2 regions of the Paenibacillus sp. PvP094 genome follow, and region 1 is predicted to be linked to the other one. Evidence: a T-box and tRNA genes for the amino acid it is inferred to sense, from the RefSeq annotation. Region 1 holds a T-box; the other holds one or more tRNA genes.
The links. The T-box of region 1 lies ahead of ABIC22_RS15560 (valine--tRNA ligase). A T-box ahead of a tRNA ligase gene usually reads a tRNA of that ligase, here a tRNA-Val.
Positions count from the first base shown of each region.

Region 2: it has a tRNA-Val gene. The T-box ahead of ABIC22_RS15560 (valine--tRNA ligase) is inferred to sense a tRNA for this amino acid. The anticodon was not compared.

Region 1 is NZ_JBEPOM010000001.1:3,371,097-3,375,285, reverse strand. It holds gene ABIC22_RS15560 (valine--tRNA ligase) at 1-1,584, opposite strand, end outside; T-box leader at 1,643-1,931, opposite strand; gene ABIC22_RS15555 (LysM peptidoglycan-binding domain-containing protein) at 2,092-3,630, opposite strand; gene ABIC22_RS15550 (RluA family pseudouridine synthase) at 3,769-4,189, opposite strand, start outside.
Region 2 is NZ_JBEPOM010000001.1:273,305-277,493, forward strand. It holds gene ABIC22_RS01335 (transglutaminase-like domain-containing protein) at 246-854, opposite strand; tRNA gene ABIC22_RS01340 (tRNA-Lys) at 1,546-1,618, opposite strand; tRNA gene ABIC22_RS01345 (tRNA-Trp) at 1,628-1,701, opposite strand; tRNA gene ABIC22_RS01350 (tRNA-Val) at 1,706-1,781, opposite strand; tRNA gene ABIC22_RS01355 (tRNA-Glu) at 1,906-1,977, opposite strand; rRNA gene rrf (5S ribosomal RNA) at 2,068-2,184, opposite strand; rRNA gene ABIC22_RS01365 (23S ribosomal RNA) at 2,258-4,189, opposite strand, start outside.

The DNA of each region.
Region 1 (4,189 bases):
ATCACGAACCAGACCATGCATCAGAACATCTTTGAATGGAATTTCGTCCGTGAACTCCAGAGCTGTGAAGATCATCCGTGCAACCCAGAAATAAATGATGTCATATCCGGTTACAAGCACACTTGTCGGATAGTAACGTTTCAGATCTTCAGCATCTTCAGGCCAGCCGAGCGTGGAGAAAGGCCATAATGCCGAACTGAACCACGTATCCAGAACATCTTCATCCTGTCTTAGCTTACGACCAGCGTACTCTGGCAGTGTTGTTGGATCTTCAGCCGATACAATAATTTCGCCAGTCTCATCGTCGTACCAGGCAGGAATACGATGTCCCCACCACAACTGACGTGAGATACACCAGTCACGAACATTTTCGATCCAGTTCAGATATGTTTTCTCAAAACGATCCGGAACGAAGTTTACGCCTTCCCCGTTTTGCTGTTTTTGAATGGCTCTTTCGGCGAGAGGCTTCATCTCAACAAACCATTGTGTGGACAAATAAGGCTCAACCACAGCTCCCGTCCGTTCGCTGTGTCCAACCTGGTGTGTGTGATCCTCAATGTTGATCAAGACACCAAGTTCCTGCAAATCTGCGACGATCTGCTTGCGGCAGTCACTGCGATCCATACCCTGATATTTGCCTGCTTCCGCATTCATGGTACCTGTCTCATCCATTACTGTGATCTGAGGCAGGTTGTGGCGAAGACCCACTTCGAAGTCATTCGGATCATGTGCAGGCGTAATTTTTACAGCACCGCTTCCGAATTCCTTATCAACATAATCATCTGCAATAACCGGAATCTCCCGGCCGATAATTGGCAGGATCAGCGTTTTGCCAATCATGTCTGCATAGCGTTCATCTTTTGGATGAACCGCAACCGCAGTATCACCGAGCATCGTCTCCGGACGAGTCGTCGCCACTGTAACATAACCGCTACCGTCCTTAAGTGGATATTTCAGATGATACAGGTGTCCCTGAACCTCTTTGTATTCAACCTCGATGTCAGACAATGCAGTACGGTTCACCGGATCCCAGTTAATAATGCGTTTGCCTCTGTAAATCAGGCCTTTTTCATATAGTTGAACAAACACTTTGCGCACCGCTTGGGAAAGCCCTTCATCGAGCGTGAAGCGTTCACGTGAATAATCCAGGGAGAGCCCCATTTTACCCCACTGCTGACGGATCGTTGTCGCGTATTGGTCTTTCCAATCCCAGACTTTATCCAGGAACTTCTCGCGTCCAAGATCATAGCGGGTCAAGCCTTCTTCACGCAGCTTTTGCTCTACTTTGGTTTGAGTCGCAATACCTGCATGGTCGGAACCTGGGAGCCACAGGGCGTCATATCCCTGCATCCGTTTGGTGCGAATCAGGATATCCTGGAGTGTGAAATCCAGTGCATGCCCGATATGAAGCATGCCTGTTACGTTCGGGGGTGGGATTACAATGGTATATGGCTCAGCATCCTTGCGCTGACCAGCCTTGAAATATCCACGCTCTGTCCAGGTAGAATACCATTTCTGCTCCGCAGCTTTCGGATCATACGTCGTCGGCATTTCAGTTGCCGCTGATTTTTTTTCTTCAGACATGTGTCATTCCTCCGTTACTTAATCATCATCGCCAAAAAACAAAAAAACCTTTCATCCATCAAAGGACGAAAGGTTAGCTTTCGCGGTACCACCTTTGTTTCACGCAGACAGAAAGAAACAGCATGCCTTTCTGAGGCTATCGTGACACTTCAAGCAGATAACGGCTGCTACCGGCCCATCCTACTTCAGGAACAAACAAATCACAATGACATGTTTCATCGTTCCTCATATTCAAACAGGCAACTCCTGGGCGACTTCGATCAGTAGGTTCCTGCGGAATTTCTCAGCGCTGCAATCCCGCTCTCTGAAAGGCCTTGCTGTCTACTACTCCCATTCGACGTTGTTCTTTAAAAAACCTAAACACATCATACCCTGACCGTGCCCGATAGTCAACCTGACAACAGCGGAAACGGGCGGCAGCCCTGCATGTTAAGGCAAAAAGCAGCAAAAACCCGCAATCCTTATTGGATTGCGGGTTGGTATGGACGTTATTTTACAAGTCAGAGGTCAGGGGATGTATAGAATCTGCCCCTCTTCAACGACCTGTTCAGATAACCGATTGTATAACTGGAGCTCCCGGGTGCTCAATTGGTAGCGGTCAGCAATGCTATCCAAGGTCTCTTCCCGCTGGACGATGCACAGTTTAACTTTGCGGAATGGTGTCTGATCCACAATCGTGCCCAAAAACAGGTTCTTCCACTGAACATCATCTGCCTGGTAGGCTTCTTCCTGTACGGAGCCAGCGACCGAATCGTCCTCCCGATCCGTTTCTGTATCCCGCACCGACCTACCCGAGGACAACAGGGACGAGATACCCACCCCTTCTTCCTGTCTTGGTGAAGACTCCCTCTTGCTGCCAAACGCTACTTTGAGCTCTGGCTTGTCTTCTGTCTCAGCCACAGGTTCAGGAATGAACGAAACAGGCTCTGAAGATTCATCTGCATCCACTGCTTCCGGTGCAGAAGGTCTTTCCCCCTCGGCAGATTCCAGTTCAGACGTTCCAAACACTTCCTGCCAATTTTCTGCTGGCTTCTCAGCCTCCGTCTGATCTTCCTGCGGTGAACCCGACCTGGAAGATTCGAAATTCCAAACATTCGAAACAGCCAAGTCTTCCGATGGTTGTTGGCTCAGCCCCGTGTTTGTATGTAAGGTCTCCACGGAAGGCTCGGCCCAGACAGATGGTGATTCCTCAGCCAGAGGTAGCAATGGCTCTGACTCCGGATAAGAAGCCAGCCGGTCTGCAGTCTCCGCCATAAAAGACGAGACGGGTGAAGGTGAGGAGGGCACTTCATTATCGGTTGCTTCATCTTCTTGGGTGATTAATGAAGGAACGTTATCTTCAGCCGGTCTTTTCTGATATTCTTCTTCATCTTGATTCTCAAGCGTATCAGCATAGATCTGTTGCGGTGCAGGAATTAACTGCTCTTCCGGCTGCGCATCTTCTTCATAACGGATACTTTCTTCAGCGGCTTGCTGCGGATTTCCTGGCAATTCTGATGTGTATAGAGACTCGGCCGTTATAGGCAGACCTTCCTCTTCACTGCGCTGCAGCAGATATTCCTGGGCAAAGGTGTTCAGCCCAGCATCTGCGTCCTCTGCCTCCGGAGTCCGGTTAACCTGCTGCGGATCAGGGGAGTGTACCACGGTAAACTCTTCCGCTGACCAGGCCTGCGGCTCTTCAACAGGAAAGCCCTCAATGCCACGCAGTGACAACACACCTGTAATATTCAAGCTTCGGCTGGATAACAAATCCACATCAAAGTTTTCAATCTCAATCGAGATATCCTCAAGCGATCTTACCCGATTCAGGGGAACCGTGATCTCAACCGGAATAAAATGTTTCAGTTCCTCCGAGATCTCGTTCTCTCCCCGATACGCACCTGTAAGCAAAAGATGGCCTCGCAACGTTGCATGATCATCCTGACCGATGACTTGAATACGCGGGTATAACTCAATTTCCTCCAGTTCCTCAATGGCAGGGACTCCCTCGGACAAATGAACGCGCTCATAAATATCGAACCGCAAACCATAAGGTTGATTCAACAAAGGTGGCGTCCTCCTTTCGGCATATGTTCACCATGATCCTTCTCATGGGACTGATCCATGGTCCAAATCCTTCGTTACCCCATCTATATGCCATCGATGAGATGAGCATGCCACCTTTGTTCAAAGCTTGCCTTTTTATTAGGTTGATCGTTCCCGCTGGACTAGCTGTTCAAAATCGGAAGGCCACGGATCTCGAACTTCAATCAGCGCTCCCGTGAGCGGATGATTAAACGTTAACACTTCACCATGAAGTGCCTGGCGTCCAATGGCATCTGACCTTCCTCCATACAGCTGATCGCCAACAAGCGGGTGTCCGGCATAACTCAGATGCACTCTGATCTGATGCGTACGTCCAGTATCCAGTATTAAACGCACAAGTGTAGCTCGCTCCCACACTTCCACAATCTCTACATGTGTTACTGCTTCCTGCCCACTCTCGGAAACGCGTCTGCGCTGCTTGTGATGCCTGTCCTTACCGATGGGCGCGTCAATTTTGCTGCATTCCGGAGATACTCGCCCTTCAGCAATGGCTACATACTGACGCCCAATTTCTTTACGA
Region 2 (4,189 bases), 3.1 Mb from region 1:
AAACAAAAATCTCCCATTTAAATAATAGTAGAAGGGAGATTTATATCACTTATTTAATATTTAAGATCTGTTCTTCACCCAAAGTATTCCAAGTATTGGACTTAGGATTCAATACATCACCATGTTGCATTGTTCTAAACAGTACGATATTGCCCACAGCTCCCATGAAAAAAGCTCAGTACAAGCCCGCCTGCAACCGTCCCATGTATAGCAAACTAACATGGCCTTTCCCCATAGTTCAATAATCACAGTTGTGCAGGCAGTCCGTATAAATACATATTTATGCAGTCGGTATTATTTTTCAAAGCCTCGATAGTCTTAACATTTGGGGACTTAAATATGGTCCTATAATCAGCTTCGTCGTATTCTTTTCGGATTGTAAAAGCAAGTTTTTCTTCTTCCAATGAAAACTCTGCTTGGATTCCAGGCTTGTTCCCTCGTGCATCTAAACGGATCCATGACTTTAAATGTTGAATATAAACAGCATTTAGTGCATGGATACAATAGCCCGTATCTGGAGTATCCCCGATCGTAAGTCGTTGATAACAGAAGCCAGATGGTATTCCCTCTCTACGTAATATTGCACATAGAAGGTTTGCTTTGGCATAGCAAATACCTTCTTTATGAATCAATGTTTCTGAAGCGGAACATGTGACTCTAGAACTCTTGATATCCCAGGAATGGGCTATTCGATCTCGGACATACATATATGACTGTTTGATATACTCTACTTGATCTTTTGATGAAGCTGCTATTTCCGAAGCAAGTCCAGCAACCAGCGGGTGATCATAATTGACTTCCCCAGTCACGGTCAAATAATCCGTAACGACTTGAGTTTCACAGATTAGATTCATTTTATCAACCTTTCAATAATTGTACTTAATATGCAAACCTTCAATTTAGTTCAATAGCATAATTATACACAGTAAAGAATAAAGAATACTAACTCCTGGAATCTTTGTTCTGTTGTACTGCTCGTTAGCTTAATAAACTAATCGGAAGTGAATTATTGTTTAACGCTTAGATAATCCGCAATCGGGTCTTGACCTTGCACCGATAAACTAAAAAAGCAGCTTAAAATAGAGTTTTTCTAAGGATTGTGTTTTCCCCTCGAAACCGTCCTTGTTAACTTTAAAATACTGATATCTAACCTCGTGTCCTTCCTCTTTCTCTTCCTTCTCAACATCTTCTATATTTAATGATTTATATACGTTCTTCCAGAATTGAATTGCAGCGGTATTCGTTTTTTTTATTTAACCATTATCGTACCTGCCAGGACGTTGTTTAACAACTACAATATAAACGAAAACGAGGAAGCCTTGCTCTATACCAAGGCCTTTTTATGGAACAGTAAATTGTTATAGTTACATGCCATAGAGTTTGAGAAAACACGAAAAAACCCTTGAGTATTCCTCAAGGGTTTCTTATATTCAGCAGACACCGTCGTTAGTGTAGTTTACTCTCAGCTAAACTAACCATGGTCCATTTTGATACTTTTAGAAGTTACACGCCGGATGAATACTCCCCCAACACGTACAAAAACAATGAGCCATGAAGGGCTCGAACCTTCGACACCCTGATTAAAAGTCAGGTGCTCTACCAACTGAGCTAATGGCTCATAATAAAATGGCAGGGGCAGCAGGAATTGAACCCACACCAACGGTTTTGGAGACCGTTGTTCTACCTTTAAACTATGCCCCTAAAATGGTGGAGGCTGAGGGGCTCGAACCCCCGACCCTCTGCTTGTAAGGCAGATGCTCTCCCAGCTGAGCTAAGCCTCCATATCTATGACCCGTAGGGGATACTCTCACTTCGCTCGAGACTGCGTAGCAGCTGCTAACGAGGATTATCCTCCGACGAACCTTTGGGATTCTCATCCCCTTAATGCTTTAAGAAGTAAAGTTATGACCCGTAGGGGATTCGAACCCCTGTTACCTCCGTGAAAGGGAGGTGTCTTAACCCCTTGACCAACGGGCCTTAATAGCTCTCAACAAACAAGATGCTGTAAAATCTACCAACTGGGTTTTTGGATTATATGAGCCAAAAAAAATACCCCAGTGGGGTTTCGCTTGGCAGCGTCCTACTCTCCCAGGACCCTTCGGTCCAAGTACCATCGGCGCTAGAGGGCTTAACGGTCGTGTTCGGGATGGGTACGTGTGGAACCCCTCCGCCATCGCCACCAAACGATGCTGCTACGCTCAGAGATCATTCTCTGAAAACTAGATCCGAAACGAAACTTGCGACTAGAACCTGCACTTTGGATAAGCCCTCGACCGATTAGTACTGGTCAGCTCCATGCATTACTGCACTTCCACCCCCAGCCTATCTACCTCGTCGTCTTCAAGGGGTCTTACATACTGGGAAATCTCATCTTGAGGGGGGCTTCACGCTTAGATGCTTTCAGCGCTTATCCCGTCCGTACATAGCTACCCAGCGGTGCTCCTGGCGGAACAACTGGTACACCAGCGGTACGTCCATCCCGGTCCTCTCGTACTAAGGACAGCTCCTCTCAAATTTCCTACGCCCACGACAGATAGGGACCGAACTGTCTCACGACGTTCTGAACCCAGCTCGCGTACCGCTTTAATGGGCGAACAGCCCAACCCTTGGGACCTACTTCAGCCCCAGGATGCGATGAGCCGACATCGAGGTGCCAAACCTCCCCGTCGATGTGGACTCTTGGGGGAGATAAGCCTGTTATCCCCAGGGTAGCTTTTATCCGTTGAGCGATGGCCCTTCCATGCGGTACCACCGGATCACTAAGCCCGACTTTCGTCCCTGCTCGACTTGTAGGTCTCGCAGTCAAGCTCCCTTATGCCTTTGCACTCTTCGAATGATTTCCAACCATTCTGAGGGAACCTTTGGGCGCCTCCGTTACTCTTTAGGAGGCGACCGCCCCAGTCAAACTGCCCACCTGACACTGTCCCCGTACCCGCTAAGGGCACCAGGTTAGAACCTAGATACGATCAGGGTGGTATCCCAACGGTGCCTCCACACAAGCTGGCGCTCATGCTTCAAAGGCTCCCACCTATCCTGTACAGATCGTACCCAAATTCAATATCAAGCTGCAGTAAAGCTCCATGGGGTCTTTCCGTCTTGTCGCGGGTAACCTGCATCTTCACAGGTATTAAAATTTCACCGGATCTCTCGTTGAGACAGCGCCCAAGTCGTTACGCCATTCGTGCGGGTCAGAATTTACCTGACAAGGAATTTCGCTACCTTAGGACCGTTATAGTTACGGCCGCCGTTTACTGGGGCTTCGGTTCACAGCTTCGGATTGCTCCTAACCGCTCCCCTTAACCTTCCAGCACCGGGCAGGCGTCAGCCCGTATACTTCGCCTTACGGCTTCGCACAGACCTGTGTTTTTGCTAAACAGTCGCTTGGGCCTTTTCACTGCGGCCCCCTCGTGCTATTCACACTACCGGGGCACCCCTTCTCCCGAAGTTACGGGGTCATTTTGCCGAGTTCCTTAACGAGAGTTCTTCCGCGCGCCTTAGAATTCTCTTCTCGCCTACCTGTGTCGGTTTGCGGTACGGGCACCTTCATCTGGCTAGAGGCTTTTCTTGGCAGTGTGAGATCATGACCTTCGCTACTGTAATTTTCACTCCCCATCACAGCTCAGCCTTACGATGTGCGGATTTGCCTACACATCAGCCTTACTGCTTGGACAGGCATCCATCAGCCTGCGTCACTACCCCTACTGCGTCCCCCCATCGCTCGTAACGATTTACGGTGGTACAGGAATTTCGACCTGTTGTCCTTCGACTACGCCTTTCGGCCTCGCCTTAGGTCCCGACTTACCCTGAGCGGACGAGCCTTCCTCAGGAACCCTTAGGCTTTCGGCGGATCAGATTCTCACTGATCTTTTCGTTACTCATACCGGCATTCTCACTTGTATAATGTCCAGCGCTCCTTACGGTACACCTTCAACCCTTATACAACGCTCCCCTACCCCTGGATCGACTTCACTCCAGCTTCGAAGCCCTGTGTTTATCCCCTGAGAAACATTTGGTCATCCAAGATTTCAACCCTTGTCTGACAAAAATGTCCTTATGGTAAACACCGCCTCAAAGAAGCAGTGAAGTCGATCCAAGCCATAGCTTCGGTGGTGTGTTTAGCCCCGTTACATTTTCGGCGCAGAGTCACTCGACCAGTGAGCTATTACGCACTCTTTCAATGGTGGCTGCT